One region of the Lentibacillus sp. L22 genome, then DNA from elsewhere that is predicted to be linked to it. Evidence: a T-box and tRNA genes for the amino acid it is inferred to sense, from the RefSeq annotation. Region 1 holds a T-box; the other holds one or more tRNA genes.
The links. A T-box is a leader RNA that pairs with one kind of tRNA and senses whether it is charged. The one in region 1 lies ahead of proS (proline--tRNA ligase), so its partner is inferred to be a tRNA-Pro.
Positions count from the first base shown of each region.

Region 2: it encodes a tRNA-Pro, which carries the amino acid that the T-box ahead of proS (proline--tRNA ligase) is inferred to sense. The anticodon was not compared.

Region 1 is NZ_JBFNXI010000004.1:51,346-55,781, reverse strand. It holds gene serA (phosphoglycerate dehydrogenase) at 1-181, shown strand, start outside; gene ABRT01_RS03025 (HAD family hydrolase) at 1,114-1,749, opposite strand; T-box leader at 2,100-2,334, shown strand; gene proS (proline--tRNA ligase) at 2,448-3,845, shown strand; gene ABRT01_RS03015 (DedA family protein) at 3,993-4,436, shown strand, end outside.
Region 2 is NZ_JBFNXI010000002.1:160,317-164,752, reverse strand. It holds gene ABRT01_RS01705 (C1 family peptidase) at 1-998, shown strand, start outside; gene ABRT01_RS01700 (RpnC/YadD family protein) at 1,449-2,327, shown strand; tRNA gene ABRT01_RS01695 (tRNA-Gly) at 2,652-2,727, shown strand; tRNA gene ABRT01_RS01690 (tRNA-Pro) at 2,732-2,805, shown strand; tRNA gene ABRT01_RS01685 (tRNA-Ala) at 2,823-2,895, shown strand; gene pcp (pyroglutamyl-peptidase I) at 3,251-3,901, opposite strand; gene ABRT01_RS01675 (DUF979 domain-containing protein) at 3,914-4,436, opposite strand, start outside.

The DNA of each region.
Region 1 (4,436 bases):
ACGGGTTGGCAGTCTATTGGCAGAAAATAATGTCAATATCGCGACCATGCAAGTAGGCCGTACGGAAATTGGCGGAGATGCAATTATGATGTTGATTATTGATAAACAATTGCAACAGGAGGGATTGGATCAGCTGAAGGGATTAGCGGATATTTATCATGCGACGGAAGTGGATTTGTAATGGTATTTAAATTGTTAGTCTTTACAGTAGCCTTCATCAATGAGAGTCATTTAAATAAAATAAACAATGACAATAACAAATGTTGTGGTTTTGTTGCGTTGCGTTGCGTATATTGTTGGATAAATGACATGGTTTCTTTACAGTCAACCTTGAAGCTTAACTAAACCAATTACCGTCATTATACTTAGCTAGGTATCGTGTGTAGCATTGGGAGAGTATCATATTTTTTTCTCCTATTTATCTAATTTTAACAAGAAGTATTGAAGTCTCACTGGTCTGTGAGACTTCAATTAGTTACCCTTCGTATTTAAAATTAAATGGTGAGTTATTTAAAATGATGAAAACCCTATGTTTATTGTTTTTAAGGGGATAAGATAGTTACCCTTGTTATTGTTTCATTCTTCATTGGATATGTTTCCTTGTTTGGTCCATTTACGTTAATAGAAATATAATCTCCATTTTGTAGGCCATCCATTTTGCTGGAAGGGATTTCAATTAAATTTAAAGGGCCTATTTTTTCAAAGTAGTCCATGTAATCCTTGGACGATTCTTTTTTCTTCTTTGTTACATTTGATAATATGGGTTACTACCGGAAAAAAGCGAAATTCGTGCACTAAACATGTAGGAATGACAAGCGTACGTCAAGCGTTTTATTCCTTGAACAGTCTAGGAAGTGGGTAGTGAGAAATCCAATTGTTGGTTGGAATAAAGTTTGATCAGAAGTATACTGAAAATTTATATCTTAAGCTAAACGATAAGAATAAGAACCCGTTTTGAAAAATGATTGATCAAAACGGGTTCTTATTCTTTGTGAAATATGTTGCAACTTTTATAACAGGGTTTGATCATTTTCTACTGTTGATCTTAAAAAATCGCACCCATTAACGAGACAAGGTAACCAGTATTTGGTCTATAAATCTAAGATAAGCGAATCATATCTGCATAAAATCAACAAACTGATTAACGCTGTTAAAAAAAGAATCGGGTTCTATTTCAAATTCAACAGTTTGGTAATCTTGCAACCACTTAACCCCTACCGTATGTACATTTGCTTCTTTTCCTGCTTGAATATCTGCATCACTATCTCCAATAAACATAGCCTCATTATTTTCCACACCTAATAATGATAATGCCTTGATTACACCTTCAGGATGAGGTTTTGGGCACATAACATCATCGCCTGTTATGATGACATCAAAGCAATTATCCATTTGAAGAGCCTTTAATGAAATATCTAAACTCCTTCTGGCTTTTCCCGTAACTATCCCTAGTTTAATACCATTATCCCGTAAATGCTTTATCATTTCATCAATTTCCGCATTATATTTGACCAAGTTAGAGTGGTTCTCTAAATACTTTTCATAATACAATTCAATGGCTTTCTCTTTATTGAAGTTTGTAAGGTTTTCTTTAATAATTCCTGTTTCTGAAGGTCCAAACATTGCTTTAATTTCCTCAGGAGAAAGGTCTTTATTGTCAAATTCCTTGAAGACATTCTGAAAGGCATAATAACAAATTGGTAAGGTATTCGCTAAGGTTCCATCAAAGTCAAAAATAACAGCTTTCATAGCAACTCATCCCTTCTTTTCTCCTTCAAATATTACCAATTTAAGAATTTTGAAAGGAGTGATTCATAATTTTTTGTCAAATAACAAATATTTTTTATTAACTAATCTGGATCATTTGTTGAATGGTCATCATCCATCTTGTCAATGAAAAAATATATTAACATTTTAATTTTCTCCTCTATTGTCAAAACTGTCAATACTATTCATACGTCACCACACTAACAGTTATCTATCGGATCCTTGTCTGACCCTATTTTTATCGTTTAGTATTGGTGTATCAGTTAACAAAAGGCTATAAATTAAAAGGCTTGACATTGCCTTTACATCCATATATATTAAGACATACAATAAATGAAACGTTGACAAGGACTAGTACAATGCGAATGTCTTTAGCAGAGAGGAAATGGCTGGTGCGAATTTCCAAAGACATGATTGGAACCTGCCTTTTGAGTTCGCGAAGATACGCGCGGTTCATAACCGTTATCAAGTAAAGTGGCAAGACAGAAGTTAGAGGCCGGATATCAGACGCCGGAAAAGTACTTTTGATTGCAACAAGGGTGGTACCACCAAACCTCGGTCCCTTATTTGGGCTCCGAGGTTTTTTTATGGGACAAGGGAACCGTCCCGTTGTCCCAAATTTTTTAAAGAGGTGAATTGGATTGGGTAAGAATAAACAATTTGTTGAAAGAATAACGGCAATGGAGGATGATTTCGCCCAGTGGTATACGGATGTGGTGAAACAGGCTGAGCTTGTTGATTATGGGGCAGTTAGAGGCACCATGATTATCAAGCCATACGGATTTGCTATTTGGGAAAATATTCGTGATGAACTGGATAGGAAATTTAAAGAGACCGGGCATTCCAATGTTTATTTTCCATTATTTATTCCGGAAAGTATGCTGCAAAAAGAGAAGGATCATATTGAAGGTTTTGCTCCGGAAGTGGCGTGGGTAACGCATGGTGGTGAAGAAGAACTGCAAGAACGGATTTGTGTTCGTCCGACTTCAGAAGTGTTGTTCGGTGATTATTATGCAAAAAATATTCATTCCTACCGTGATCTGCCAATGCTGTATAACCAATGGAGCAATGTCGTTCGCTGGGAAAAAACAACCCGCCCATTCTTGCGCACATCGGAATTTTTATGGCAAGAAGGACATACATGCCATGCAACCACAGAAGACGCACAAGAAGAAACAGCCAGAATGCTCGATATTTATCGGGATGTCTGCGAACACTATTTGGCAATTCCGGTAATCAGTGGGCGGAAAACGGAAATGGAAAAGTTTGCCGGAGCTGAATATACATTAACAATCGAGAGTCTGATGCATGATGGAAAGGCCTTGCAATCGGGAACATCACACTATTTAGGAACTGGTTTTGCCGAAGCATTCGATATTCGTTATTTGGATAAAGAGGGAACCCAGCAGCCTGTCCATCAAACATCATGGGGCATGTCCACCCGTATTATGGGCGCATTGATCATGGTTCATGGCGATAACCGTGGGCTAGTGATTCCACCAAGAATTGCACCAACGCAGGCAATCATCGTGCCAATCGCCCAGCATAAAGAAGGTGTGTTGGATAAAGCATATGATTTGCGCGACCAGTTGAAAAATCTCGTACGTGTTGGTATCGATGCCAGTGATAAGACGCCAGGCTGGAAATTTAATGAATCCGAGATGAAAGGGATCCCGGTAAGAATTGAGGTGGGTCCAAAAGATATCGAAAAAGACCAAGTCGTTCTTGTTCGCCGCGATACGGGTGAAAAGGAATTCGTTGCGCTAAATGAACTGGAGAACCGACTGCCGGCATTATTGGAAGAAATTCAGCAAGGGTTATACGATAAGGCATTAACCCATCGTAATGAAGAAACATCGGTAGCAACGAACATGGAAGAATTTGCACAAACGCTTGAAAAGAAACCAGGATTTATTAAAGCGATGTGGTGTGGCGATACCGCATGTGAGGAAAAAATTAAAGAAGAAACATCAGCAACCTCCCGCTGTATTCCATTTGAACAGGAAAAAGTTGCCGATACTTGCGTCTGCTGCGGAAAAGAAGCGAAAGAACTTGTTTATTGGGCAAAGGCATATTAATCAGATGAAAAAACCGAGCGCTGCCAAGTCGCTCGGTTTTTTCACCCGCCAGTCGGGAGAGCGTTACCTCTATAAAAAGACAAACATATCCACTATACTATTAGAGTATTATTAATAATGGACAATCCATCATTATGGAGGTTTATCATGCAAACATGGGTAATAGATATAATGGAGCAATTCGGCTATGTGGGGATTTTGTTCATGATGGCTTTGGAAAATCTATTTCCTCCGATACCATCAGAGGTGATTCTCCCGTTTGCCGGGTTTATGACGACAACAACTTCATTGACCATTATGGGGGTTGTTATAACCTCGACAACCGGATCGGTACTCGGTGCGATCATTCTTTATGGAATTGGTAAACTTATTGATGTAGAACGAATGGAGAAAATAGTTGGTAGATGGGGGCATATCATTCGGGTTAAAAAAGAAGACATTCGTAAAGCGGACGAGTGGTTTGACAGGTATGGCTATTGGACTGTACTATTTTGCAGGATGATTCCGCTGGTACGAAGTCTGATTTCGATTCCGGCGGGTATGTCTCATATGGAATTTTGGTTATTCTTGCTGTTTACGATGATTGGTACC
Region 2 (4,436 bases), on a different contig from region 1:
AAAATATTTTGGAAACAGCTGATCAACCGCTTGAGGGTAGATTGGTAGCTTGGTTGCTGACAACACCGCAACAAGACGGTGGACAGTGGGATATGTTTGTTTCACTAATTGAAAAATACGGTGTAGTGCCTAAAAAGGTGATGCCAGAAACATTTCATAGCAGAAAATCGAGCGAATTAAATCATCTGTTGAATGCAAAATCACGCAAAGACGCGATCCAACTCCGCAAATTACAGCAAGAAGGAAAAGATAACTTGCAGCAGGTAAAAGCCGATATGCTCTCTGAAGTGTATAAACTGCTTGTTTACGCACTGGGCGAACCACCAAAAACATTTGATTTTGAATATCGGGATGAAGCGGAGGTCTTTCATCGGGAACAAGATTTAACACCGCAGACATTTTTCCAAAAATATGTTGACGTTGATTTAAACGACTACGTGAGCATTATACATGCACCAACACAAGATAAACCTTATGGAAAAACCTACACGGTACAATATTTGGGAAATGTAGTTGGAGGTACGCCGATCAAATATCTAAATGTCGATATGGAGACATTGAAAAACCTCGCTATTCAGCAAATAAAAGATAAGGAAAGCGTCTGGTTCGGCTGTGATGTTGGGCAGGATTCCAATCGTAAAGACGGTGTCATGGATACGGCTTTGTACGATTATGAAAAAGCTTTGGGCTATTCTACAAAGATGTCCAAAGCCGAGCGTCTTGATTACCATGATGGAATGCTAACACATGCGATGGTGCTGACAGGTGTCAACCTTGTAGATGACAAACCTAACCGATGGAAGGTTGAAAACAGCTGGGGAGAAAAGGTAGGCAACAAGGGTTATTTCGTAATGAGTGATGATTGGATGGATGAGTATACCTATCAAGTTGTTATTAACAAGAAATTCCTTTCAGACCAGCTAAAAAATGCCTGGGAGCAAGAACCAATCGTATTAGAGCCGTGGGATCCGATGGGTTCATTGGCTTTGATGAAATAAACATACCATTTCGAGAATGAAAATTAGTGTAGTGGGGATTTATCACGCATTAACGGGCTGTAATAATACCCCCGCCTCTAAGCGTGAGTAAACATAAAACGTGAAAGGTAAACAGTCCGTATATTCCTGATTGCACGATGAAGTTTCACTTTATGCAAAAAAAGCTGGCAAGTATTCTATCGTTGCCGGCCTTTTTTGTATGGATCAATATGGTAAGGGTAATGGTAAAGCAACTTCAATAAATGCAGAAAAAATATTTTTTATTGTTGTACTAGCCCAGTTCCATTGAATGCCTGGAACCTCACGTATAAGTAATATTTTTGTCGGTAACTATAACTTTTTTGATGTATTATGAAAAAACGCTTGTTCTTATTTTTCTTTTCTGATATATTAAAAATAGATTTAGAACCTTGGCCTCCTACTTCATACCCTCGTAAAGGAAGTGCTGTATTGACAGTAACCACAGTAGTAAAAGAAGAATCCCCCGGCTACACCAGACATGACCAACTATTCAAACAATTAATCAACACATTTTTTGAAGAATTTTTGGAAGCATTTTTTCCTGACATTCATCACAATATTGATTTTCATTCGATCCAACCTTATCCGCAAGAAGTTTACACAGATCTAATCCAAGGGAATACAAGAAGACTGGATATTATCGTTGAAACGAAACTAAAGGGTACAGATACCGTCATTATCGTTCACATTGAACCGCAAAACGAAAAACAAGATAATTTTCATGAGCGGATGTTTCGTTATTTCAGTTTGATGTATAATAAATACCAGAAGCCTATTGTACCGATAGCCATATTTAGTTATAGCGAAAAGTGGGAACGTGATGAATATACGATGGAATTTCCGTTTGCCCATGTGTTAACGTTTCAATATTTGACGCTACACTTGCGTAAAAAGAACTGGAGAGACTATATCAAGTCTGACAATCCAGCAGCCGCGGCATTATTGAGTAAAATGGGTTATAAAAAGGAAGAAAAAGTACAGGTGAAAATCGAGTTTTTACGAATGATGACCCGAATGGAATTGGACCCGGCACGTGAGAGATTAATTTATGGCTTTTTCGAGACCTATTTAATACTGTCTGAAAAGGAGGAAGAAGAAATGGCGAAGGAAATCAAACAGTTGCCTGATGCGGAAAAAATAATGGAGTTACCGATTTCGTATGAAGAGCGTGGAATTGAGAAAGGGAAAGAAATTGGCAAAGAAATTAGAACCAAAGAAGTAGCACGTGAGATGTTGAAAAAAGGGATGTCCATTGAACTGATTGCTGAAGTGACCCGCTTGTCTGAACAGGAGATTAAGCAATTGTAAAAATTGTCGGATTGAATGTGATGGATCCAAAACATGAAGGCTAAGTTTTTGGATCCATCTTTTTTAAACCATTGGAACACTTGATGAAACCTGGTTGTCTAGGGGATACGGTGATTAAACACTATCCTCGTTTCTGCTTTTGGTTTTCCATTTTGAAACGTGCTCTCAAATCACATGCAATCTCTGGATTTATGTCGTTATTTTAATTTAGAGTCGAGATACTTAGGTGTATATCAAAACTTAAGTAATACCTAAGCATGCAAGTTGACATTTTTCATCATTCGTATTAATATTTTCTTTGTTGAAATCAATGCTTCTGATGCTGCGAAAGTAGTTCAGTTGGTAGAACATCACCTTCCCAAGGTGAGGGTCGCGGGTTCGAATCCCGTCTTTCGCTCCAAGTGCGGGAAGTGGCTCAGCTTGGTAGAGCGCCACGTTCGGGACGTGGAGGTCGCAGGTTCAAGTCCTGTCTTCCCGATTATTATAAAAAAATAAGGGGCCTTAGCTCAGCTGGGAGAGCGCCTGCTTTGCACGCAGGAGGTCAGCGGTTCGATCCCGCTAGGCTCCATCGATGAAAAGACGAAGGTGATATACTATCCTTCGTCGTTTTACCTTTATAAGTTTGCTGATTCTGCTTTCATTTGCTTTTGAGTCTTTAATGTTTTCCAAGCAACATTTTTTCATAATCTAAGGTTAGACTTCAATGGAAATGTAGCATCTGCACTTCATGTCTATTAAAGTGTACTACCTTTAGTGAAGAAGACCACCGCATGATTTGGAACGGATAAGACATAAAGCCGATGGGAAAGTTGAACGCTAGGGCATAAGGTCAATCTGATATGAAGGGAAATCACTTGAGTAGCTGATTATATTCCATAAGCATTGTCGGAAAAAGTCAGGACAAGAAAATCACCTTCCTGCCCCTAGTGTATCGCTCCACCTATTTCCCGAATATCCTCTTTTTCATTTGCGGCGGTGACGGCAGCAATTTCCAACCCACGGACAATCGTCTCCAGACTTAAACTTGGTGCATCTTTATCAGCGGTTTGTACTGGAATAAAGGGAATATGGATAAAGCCTCCACGTATTTTCGGAGCTTCCGTTGCCAGATAGTTCATCAATCCATAAAAAAGATGGTTGCAAACAAAAGTGCCGGCTGTATTGGAAACAGCTGCTGGAATAGCTGCTTCTCGCATGTCGCGAACGATCCGTTTGATCGGTAATGTAGACCAATAGGCCACAGGACCATCCTCGACGATTTGTTCATCTATTGGTTGTTTTTGCCTATTATCTGGAATACGCGCATCGTCGACATTGATAGCAACCCTCTCCATGGTGATTTGTGTACGGCCGCCAGCTTGTCCCACGCAAATAACGACATCAGGTTTATGTGTGTCAATAGCTTTTTTTACTGCATCAATTGATTCATGAAATACAGTGGGAACCTCTTGGGTAATAATCTCCAAACCCCCACTCAATATCTTTCCTTCCAATTGTTTCACTGCTTCAAGTGCAGGATTTATTTTATCATCGCCAAATGGATCGAACCCTGTTAGTAATACTTTTTTTACCATTGAAAAATACTCCTATCTTATTAATAAATACATCAGAATAATATTGAAACCGAGAACAATGAGTGCGGTTGGGGCTTGTACACGGATGACATGATTTTTATCCTTCAAGTCTAACAACGCTGCTGGAACAATATTGAAATTCGCTGCCATTGGCGTCATTAGTGTTCCGCAATAACCGGCAAACATTGCAATTGCCGCTATCTGGTTTGGATTCGCGTTAAAATTATTGATCAAAAATGGAATTGCTACCCCTGCTGCCATAACTGGAAACGCTGCAAAGGCATTTCCCATTACAAGCGTAAATAACGCCATCCCGATAAGAAAAACAAATACACCCCAGAATAATGAATGTTCAGGAATAACTTTGGTAACTACATCCGAAACAACTTCTCCAACTCCAGCCTTGTTAAATATAGTTCCTAACGTTGCTAGTAGTTGTGGCAATACTACCGCCCAGCCAATCGCCTCCAGAAGTCGTCGCGATTCTTTTATGGTTGTTCGTGGCGTACTTTTTGTTAACGCCATCGCGGTAATA